4 regions of the Halobacillus sp. Cin3 genome follow, and region 3 is predicted to be linked to each of the others. Evidence: predicted binding sites of a transcription regulator. Region 3 holds the regulator's gene; each other region holds the start of a gene.

Evidence for each region. Region 3 encodes Rex, which represses fermentation and respiration genes when NADH is low (regulators of the CRP and FNR family bind a similar motif). Its sites were predicted from a motif close to TTGTGAAATATTTCACAA; they were not measured.
Region 1: QMA39_RS02530 (cytochrome ubiquinol oxidase subunit I) is a predicted target of Rex. The motif match lies at 1,038-1,055, and genes of this name have one in related genera.
Region 2: QMA39_RS10210 (L-lactate dehydrogenase) is a predicted target of Rex. The motif match lies at 712-729, and genes of this name have one in related genera.
Region 4: cydD (thiol reductant ABC exporter subunit CydD) is a predicted target of Rex. The motif match lies at 882-899, and genes of this name have one in related genera.

What each region holds. Positions count from the first base shown of each region.
Region 1 covers NZ_CAMZMV010000001.1:450,979-453,184, reverse strand. The annotation lists gene QMA39_RS02530 (cytochrome ubiquinol oxidase subunit I) at 1-938, opposite strand, end outside; gene QMA39_RS02525 (ABC transporter ATP-binding protein) at 1,186-2,206, opposite strand, start outside.
Region 2 covers NZ_CAMZMV010000002.1:429,124-431,329, forward strand. The annotation lists gene QMA39_RS10205 (sugar diacid recognition domain-containing protein) at 1-98, opposite strand, end outside; gene QMA39_RS10210 (L-lactate dehydrogenase) at 820-1,785, shown strand; gene QMA39_RS10215 (L-lactate permease) at 1,813-2,206, shown strand, end outside.
Region 3 covers NZ_CAMZMV010000004.1:6,107-8,312, reverse strand. The annotation lists gene QMA39_RS13155 (SDR family oxidoreductase) at 1-654, shown strand, start outside; gene QMA39_RS13150 (redox-sensing transcriptional repressor Rex) at 692-1,351, opposite strand; gene moaC (cyclic pyranopterin monophosphate synthase MoaC) at 1,366-1,854, opposite strand; gene QMA39_RS13140 (ABC-F family ATP-binding cassette domain-containing protein) at 2,014-2,206, shown strand, end outside.
Region 4 covers NZ_CAMZMV010000008.1:70,563-72,768, reverse strand. The annotation lists gene QMA39_RS18210 (NUDIX hydrolase) at 1-255, shown strand, start outside; gene QMA39_RS18205 (topology modulation protein) at 255-776, shown strand; gene cydD (thiol reductant ABC exporter subunit CydD) at 930-2,206, shown strand, end outside.

The DNA of each region.
Region 1 (2,206 bases), on a different contig from region 3:
CGCTCGTTCTCAGGTGTTTCCTCGAGGCCTTCCACTTCTGCATTGAAATCGCCATGAGCAAGAAAACTCAAAGCATTGGGGATCCTGATGGCATTTTCGACTTCATTGTTCTCATTCAGCGTACCGAATACAACAAGGTCGGCGCCTTCTTCGGATTCAAAGTGCCATTCCCCGGCAGCGAGCTTCTCGGGTTGATGCTCAGCAAGAAACTTCGCAGATAAATCACCGGCGAGCGCTGTAAGCATGGCAAAGATAAAAGTGGCAGTCATCGTAAGTTTTAATGCTTTTTTGTGATAGAGGGATCCTTTTTTTATCAGAATGATGAAAGCAGCAATCCCTGCAAGCACCGCAGCAGCGGTTAAATAGGAGGAAGATATGACGTGAAAGACCTTCGTCGGTGTCGCAGGATTGAACATCGCAGCAAGTGGATCCACCGATGTAAAACGCCCCTCTTCCAGCTCAAACCCCTGCGGCGTGTTCATAAACGAGTTCACCGTTGTAATAAAGAAGGCGGACATCGTTCCTCCAATGACTACAGGAATGGACAACAGCCAGTGGTAGATCGGCTTCTTGAACCGGTCCCACGTATATAAGTAAATCCCAAGGAATATCGCCTCAAAGAAGAAAGCGAAGGTTTCCATAAATAACGGCAGTGCAATCACGTTCCCCGCCAGCCTCATGAAGCTCGGCCAGATGAGGGACAACTGCAGACCGATCGCCGTCCCTGTCACAACTCCGACAGCGACCGTAATCGTATACCCTCTTGTCCACCGCCTGGCAAGCAGGGTGTAATGCGGATCTTTCCGCTTGATTCCGATGAATTCCGCAATGGACACAAGGACGGGGACCCCGACTCCCAGTGTTGCGAAAATGGCGTGAAATAATAGTGTCATCGCGGTGAGCGCACGACTCACTTCGACGGTTTCGAATCCAAACATCTTAATTCGTTCCCTCCTACCCAGGAATAATCTCAAAATCTGTTCTGGGATTAGTATAAAACGTAAAACACCGTTGTGGTATTCAAGATGATGACTATTTTGTGACAAACTTCACAAAGTCTTTTCGATTCTTATCGTACCGCAGACCATCCGTGATGTCGACCTATCTGCCTGTTCCCCTCCTCCGTTCTTTTCTAACGCTGTTCAAATAAAAAAACCCTGTAGAAATTTTCTACAGGGTAACTTGTTATATTGCATCCAGCATTTGGAACTGGGCTTTTACAAGTTCATAATATTCGCCGTGCTGATCCATAAGTTCATCATGAGATCCCTGCTCAAGAATCTTTCCATGCTCGAGCACGAAAATGTTGTCAGCTTCCCGGATCGTTGATAAGCGGTGGGCAATCATAATGGCTGTTCTCCCTTTCAGGAGCTTCTTCAATGCCTGTTGAATCTTCAGTTCGGTTTCTGTATCTATACTCGCTGTTGCTTCATCGAGAATGAGAATCCTCGGATTGGCAAGCAGGGCCCTGGCAAAGGATAGAAGCTGCCGTTCTCCGGCTGAAAGGATATTGCCCCGCTCCTCTACTTCTGTTTCGTAGCCGTTGTTCAAGCGCTGGATAAAACCATCCGCTCCTACCACTTCTGCTGCTTCTTTCACCTCTTCATCCGTAGCATCCGGCCGCCCGAAGCGGATATTTTCCATGATCGTTCCCGAAAAAATGAACGTGTCCTGAAGAACGACACTGATCTGCTGTCTGATGCTATCAATGGAAGCATCCTTCAAATCCACCCCATCGATTTTGACGGCACCTTTGGTTGGGTCGTAAAAACGGCTGATCAAGTTGGCAATCGTAGATTTCCCTGATCCCGTATGTCCAACAAGGGCCACCGTTTCTCCTTGTTTCATCTCAAGGTTGATATCATGAAGAGCTATCCGCTTGGAATCGTAGGCAAACTGAACGTGGTCGAATTCGATATTCCCTTTCATCTCTTTTAATTCCACAGCGTCTTTCTTCTCTTCTACATTCGGTTCTTCATCAAGGAATTCGAATATCCGTTCAGAAGCTGCCATCGCCATAAGAAGCTGGTTGTACATCATCCCCAGTCTGGAAATGGGTTCCCAGAACATCCCAAGGAAAAAGGCGAACGATACAAACGTTCCGACCTCGATATCTCCCTGTAGAATCAACCAGGCACCAAAGGACACGAGAATCACCGTACCAATGGCGTTGCTCATTTCGACAAACGGACGGAACATGGCGCTT
Region 2 (2,206 bases), on a different contig from region 3:
ATGATTTTCGCCTTTTCATCCATGAAGTTGATATTTTTATTCATAATTGGTTCGGTTTCCTGAACAATTGATTGAGCTACCTCTCTTGGAATCAGCATACCCATACCCCTCTCCGTCGTTCTTATTGTTATCCATCCTAGCACAGATTACAGGGAGGAATGATGGAGAAAAGCAAGAACGGATGTTTCTCTTAAGGAATTGTTCTGAATCTATCCGGCAACAGCTTTTGTAATCACCATAAACGCACTTTTCATTAGTTGCTCCAGCTTGAGAAAAAAGTAGAACCAAATATACAGCTGAAAACCCTGGGTAAGGAAGTGAAGGCGGAGTTCTGCCGGCGTATAAAGATGCCCTTCAAACAGAATCTGGAAAAAACAAAGAAATGCAAACACAGTGAATTGGATGCTGTCGTAGAGGAAATAGATACGAAAAAGGAAGGAAGCGCATGATTGGAAATGGCTGCTTTTTTGTGAATGGAGGAGCTGAAGTCAATATCCATTAATGAAAGAGAATAGATCTTTGAGGCCGTGGATGGCGGCGAAATCGAACGGATCACATCTGCATATTTTACATCCATTCAATAGTTTTCCATCCTGCTTCCATTTATAATAGAAGGCAGGGGGAAGATCTTCCCCTTTCCCTCCAAGACCCCACACAAATATGTCCAACTTTTGAACAAGAAAACGCTTTATTTGAAATGAGACAAGTTAATTGTGAATTATTTCACAAAAGCCATTGAATTCACTTTGGAAGTATTGCACAATGTAAATGTGAAATGATTCACAATATCTTGTTCACTATCCTTAGGGAGGAATTCATATGCCAAAACAAAATGTAAACCGTGTCGCTTTAATTGGAGCTGGGTCCGTCGGGAGCAGCTATGCTTTTGCGATGTTGAACCAAGCCGTAGCCGAGGAATTCGTTATCATCGACTTGAATGAAAACAAAGCGATGGGCGATGCGATGGATTTGAACCACGGAAAAGTATTTGCCCCGAACCCTACGAAAACATGGTATGGAACATATGAAGACTGCCGCGATGCTGATATCGTCTGTATCTGTGCCGGAGCCAATCAGAAACCTGGTGAAACCCGTCTCGACCTCGTCAAAAAGAACCTGGTCATTTTCAAATCCATCGTAGATGACGTGATGGCCAACGGATTTGACGGCATCTTCCTTGTGGCCACCAATCCTGTTGATGTGCTTACCTATGCCACATGGAAATTCAGCGGCCTCCCTAAAGAACGAGTGATTGGAAGTGGGACCATTCTGGATTCCGGCCGGTTCCGTTACCTGCTTGGAGAATACTTCGATGTTTCTCCATCCAGCGTGCACGCAAGCATCATCGGCGAACACGGCGATACAGAGCTCCCTGTATGGAGCCACGCCACGATCGGCGGTGTCCCTGTCCTTGAATTAATCGAACGTCACGACAACTATACAAAAGAAGACCTCGACGAAATTTTTGTGAATGTCCGCGATGCTGCCTATCAAATCATTGAGAAAAAAGGAGCCACGTATTATGGAATTGCCATGGGTCTGACCCGCATTACGAAAGCAATCCTTAATAACGAAAACAGCATCATGACCGTCAGCGCCTATTTGAACGGTGAATACAATGTGGACGATGTGTATATCGGTGTTCCGGCCGTCCTCAACCGCACGGGTATCCGTAATGTGGTGGAAATCAACCTGAATGAAGAAGAACAAGGGAAACTGAATCACAGTGCCACTGTTTTGAAAGATATTCTAAGCGAACAATTCGATGTGAAACAAACGAACTAAACTTCTTTTGAAAAGAGATGATCCGCCATGTGGTTCCAACAGTACGATCCTTTTGGTAATCTGGGTGTGAGCGCGCTTTTAGCCGCTCTCCCCATCTTCTTCTTCTTTTTTGCGTTAACCCGCCTTCGCATGAAAGGGATCCTTGCCGCCTTTCTCACGTTGATCATGAGCTTGGGCATCGCCGTGTTCTTATTTGATATGCCATGGTCCAACGCACTTGCCGCAGCCCTGCACGGCATAGCGAACGGTCTGTGGCCGATCGGATACATTGTCATTATGGCCGTCTGGTTGTACAAAATTGCTGTACATACTGGAAAGTTCACGGTCATCCGCTCCAGTATCGCGAACATCTCCCAGGATCAGCGGCTGCAGCTTCTGCTGATCGGGTTCAGCTTCAACGCTTTCCTTGAAGGGGCCGCAG
Region 3 (2,206 bases):
GCGGAATCCTACGCCCTGGATGTGTCCGAGCAGGAAAGTGTCCGCGTTTTTGCCAATTATGTAGAGGAAACGTACGGAACGATTGATGTGCTGTTCAACAACGCCGGTGTGGATGAAGAAGGCGGCAAGGTGCACGAATATCCGGTCGATTTGTTCGACCAGATCATTTCCGTCGATTTGCGCGGCACCTTTTTAGTCAGTAAATATCTGCTTCCGCTCATGTTTGAAAATGGTGGTTCGATCATCAATACATCATCCATGTCCGGACAGGCGGCTGATCTGGACCGTTCCGGCTACAACGCAGCCAAGGGCGGAATCACCAATTTCACCCGGGCGATGGCGATTGATTACGCACGTCAGGGCATCCGTGTGAATGCGGTATCCCCCGGAACGATTGAAACGCCGCTCGTTGATGAACTGGCCGGTACGAAAAAAGAAGAGGAAGGTCGTGAATTCCGGGAAGCGCAGAAATGGGTGACACCGATGGGCCGGTTAGGAAAGCCGGAGGAAATCGCCTCCGCCGCCCTCTTCCTCGCTTCTGATGAAAGTTCGTTCATTACCGGTGAGGATCTTACTGTGGACGGCGGACTGACCGCCTACACGTGGCCGGGTAAAATGCTGATGGACAACAGCTGGAAAGAAACGACGAAGTAATAAAAAGACTTAGAGCAGACAACGCTCTAAGTCTTTTTTATGCTTCATCCAGCGGCCCATCCTCCATCAGCGGATAATGCTTCAGGAAATAGACAAGGGCCTGCAGTTCAATCGCAAGGTCGATATGGTGCACACGAACGTGCGATGGTACGCTGATCCGCGCCGGCGTGAAATTGAGAATCCCGCTCACGCCCGCTTCTACAAGGCGTTCTGCAATGCCCTGGGCGGCGGATGCCGGTACCGTTAAGATGGCAACCTCAAGGTCACCGAGCTGATTTTCCAATTCGTCGATGTGGTGCACTTCGACACCGCCGACTTCCGTACCGACCCGCTCCTCGTTGGCATCAAAGGCCATTTCGATTTTCGTATTGTTGTTTTTCGTGAAATTGTAATTCAGAAAAGCCGTTCCCAGATTCCCTACACCAATCAGGGCGACCTTCGTCGTTTCATCCTGATCGAGCGTCTTTCTGAAGAAGGACAGCAGGTATTCCACGTTATAGCCGTAGCCCTTCTTCCCGAGTGCTCCGAAGTAGGAAAAGTCCCGGCGGATCGTAGCGGAGTCGACTTTCACCGCCTCACTCAGCTCTTTCGATGATACACGCAGCTTTCCCTGACTGTGCAGGTTATTCAAGAAGCGGTAATACAGCGGCAGCCGCTTGGCTGTCGCCTGTGGAATTTTTGCTTGTTCCATATCCATGGCTCCGACCTCCTTTACCGATCCGTTCGTTTATAGTCGCCATTTTTGCCACCGGTCTTCTCCGACAAATACGTCGGCCCGATGACCATCCCTTTATCTACGGCTTTACACATGTCATACACCGTAAGCGCAGCAGCGGACGCAGCCGTGAGCGCTTCCATTTCCACACCTGTGCTTCCCTTCGTCCTGGCGGAAACCTCGATGATCAAACGCGGTTTCTCTCCATCAAGCTCCCAGTCGAAGGAAATATCGACACCCTTCAACGGTAGAGGGTGACACATCGGAATCCAGTTCGGGGTTTTTTTAGCAGCCATGATACCGGCCACCTGGGCTACAGACAGAACGTCCCCTTTTTCCATCGTCCGTTCTGTAATTTTATGATAAATCTCTTTGTTCACTTCTACACTTGTGAAGGCGACCGCCGTCCTTACGGTATCTTCCTTGCCGGATATATCCACCATCCGGGCACGGCCTTCTTCATTGAAATGACTAAATTCCGTCATTGGCACGTTCCCCTTTTTCTACATGGTTCTGATTGAAACACTACTCTTATTCTACCAAAAAATCAAACCGGAGTCGTCAACGTTCGCTTTTCACACGGGGGATTCTGTTGCTAGTGGGCATCCGTATAAGATACACTTAGTTCATCGAGGTGAAACGACATGATTCTCATGCAGCTGAATCAACTGACGAAGCGTTTCGGCGCCGAGTTGATTTTAACGAATATTAAATTGGAAGTACAAAAGAATGACCGGATCGCCATCGTCGGCCGGAACGGGGCAGGAAAATCGACCCTGTTGAAGATTATGGCCGGAGAGATGAGCTACGATTCTGGAGATATGTTCAAACCGAAAG
Region 4 (2,206 bases), on a different contig from region 3:
GAATGGAAGAAAGAAACCGGCCTTGCCGTATCTTCCTTGACCCAGATTGGAACGTTTTCCGGTGAAGACTATTACTTTCAATACCCGAACGGTGATGAGGTGTACAACATCATTACAGTCTTCCTGGCTGGTAAGACAAAGGGGACAGAAAGCATCCCGGATCATGAAACATTGGAACTTGCTTACTATCCGCTGTGTGAGCTGCCGGAACACCTGGATGAACGAGCACGGTTGATCTTGAAGGAGGTTCCATAGTGAAGAGGGTCATGATTCTTGGTGTATCGTCCGGCGTGGGCAAGTCCACGCTGGCCCGGGAAATGGGAAAACGTCTTGATCTCCCCGTTTATCATCTGGATGCTCTTCACTGGGAGCCGGGGTGGAAGGAAGCGGATCCTGACGTTTTTGCCGCCCGTCAAAAGGCGGTCACAGCCGGAGACGAATGGATTATCGAAGGGAACTACCGGCCCACCTATAACATCAGGGCAGCGCGGGCTGATACGATCGTCTATGTGGAGCTGCCTCTACGTGTCTGCCTCTATCGTGTCCTCAGACGCTGGTGGCAGTTCCGCGGACGTTCACGACCTGATCTCGGGGCAGGATGTGAGGAGCGTCTGGACTATGGTTTTCTATCATTCGTTGTGACCACATACCGCAGGCGTAAAAAGGAAATGCAGGAGCGGCTTTTGAAATTTCAATTGGAGAATCCTTCAAGAGAGGTTATCCAATTGAAAAATAAGCGGGAGATCCATGCTTTTCTGGACGATGTGAGCCGTTGAGCTTGTATGACTGGTGGCAGAAAAGGGGACGATGTTAAAGAATTGTCATAGAATCCTCAGGCTTCTCTTTAGAAAAAAGGGTGTCTTTCCTTTATAATAAAGGTAATGTGAAAAACTTCACAAAAAATACGTGTAAGGAGTTTTCTATAGATTATGAAGCATCTCAGCCGCTTTGCTTTTGCTGATCGAAAAGGGATGACGCTGTTAATCCTTACGTCTCTTCTCATCGGAGCCAGTGTTATCGGTCAATCCTATTATTTCGTTGCGATTGTGGATCGGATTTTTCTTGGTCAGCAAAGCCTCCAGGATGTTCTGCCTTTGTTTGCCGGGCTGTTTCTCGTGTTGGCTGGACGTACTCTCTTCACATGGCTCAATGGAAAAACCGGCATACGTCTTGCTTCGAGAGCCAAAGAGCATTACCGGCATCGTCTGATTGAAAAAATGTCCAGGCAGTCGATTTCCACATCGGTGACCGGGCGGTCCGGACAAAAGGTGAGTGTACTCATGGATTCCGTGGATGAACTGGACGGCTATTTCAGCCGCTATATTCCACAAATGATCCAGACCCTCATTATCCCTGTGATGATTTTGGCCGTTGTGTTTTCCGCCCACCTTTATTCCGGGCTGATCATGGTAATCACAGCTCCGTTTATACCGATGTTCATGGCGATCATCGGTGTGATGACGAAGAAGAAATCGGAAGATCAGATGGAGAAGCTTTCGGCTTTTTCCGGACAGTTTCTGGATACCCTCCAAGGACTTGTTACGTTGAAGCTGTTCAACCGCAGCCATCGCCAGCAGGAGGAAATTGAATCGAGCAGTCTCGGATTTAAAACGGCTACGATGGAAGTGCTGAAGGTGGCTTTTGTGTCCTCCCTCATGCTTGAATTCATCTCCATGCTCAGTATTGGTCTGATTGCTCTTGAGATTGCCATCCGGCTTGTTGTGTATGAAAGTGTTTCTTTTTTCACCGCTTTTTTCATTTTAATTCTTGCACCGGAATTTTACTTAACACTGAAGGAGTTCGGCAGTGCGTTCCATACGGGACGTGGAGCTTCCGGGGCCTCCAAGCAGCTGGAGGAGACGCTGAACGAAGAGGACCATTCGTTGGTATGGGGAGATCAGGAGCTTACGTATGAACAGCCACCGGCCTTGTCTCTCCGTGCTGTTCAGTTTCAGTATGAGGAAGGATTCGCTCTTGATCCAGTATCGGTGGACATTCCAGCAGGGAGTCATCTGGCGGTGGTCGGAAAGAGTGGATCAGGCAAGACAACCCTGCTCAACATTTTTTCGGGACTGCTTGCTCCTTCATCTGGTGATGTGGACGTGAACGGACGTCCGCTCTATTCGTATAAAGAAACGGACTGGTTCAACGGTGTCAGTTACATCTCCCAGCACCCGTATCTTTTTTCAGGTACCATTGCAGAGAA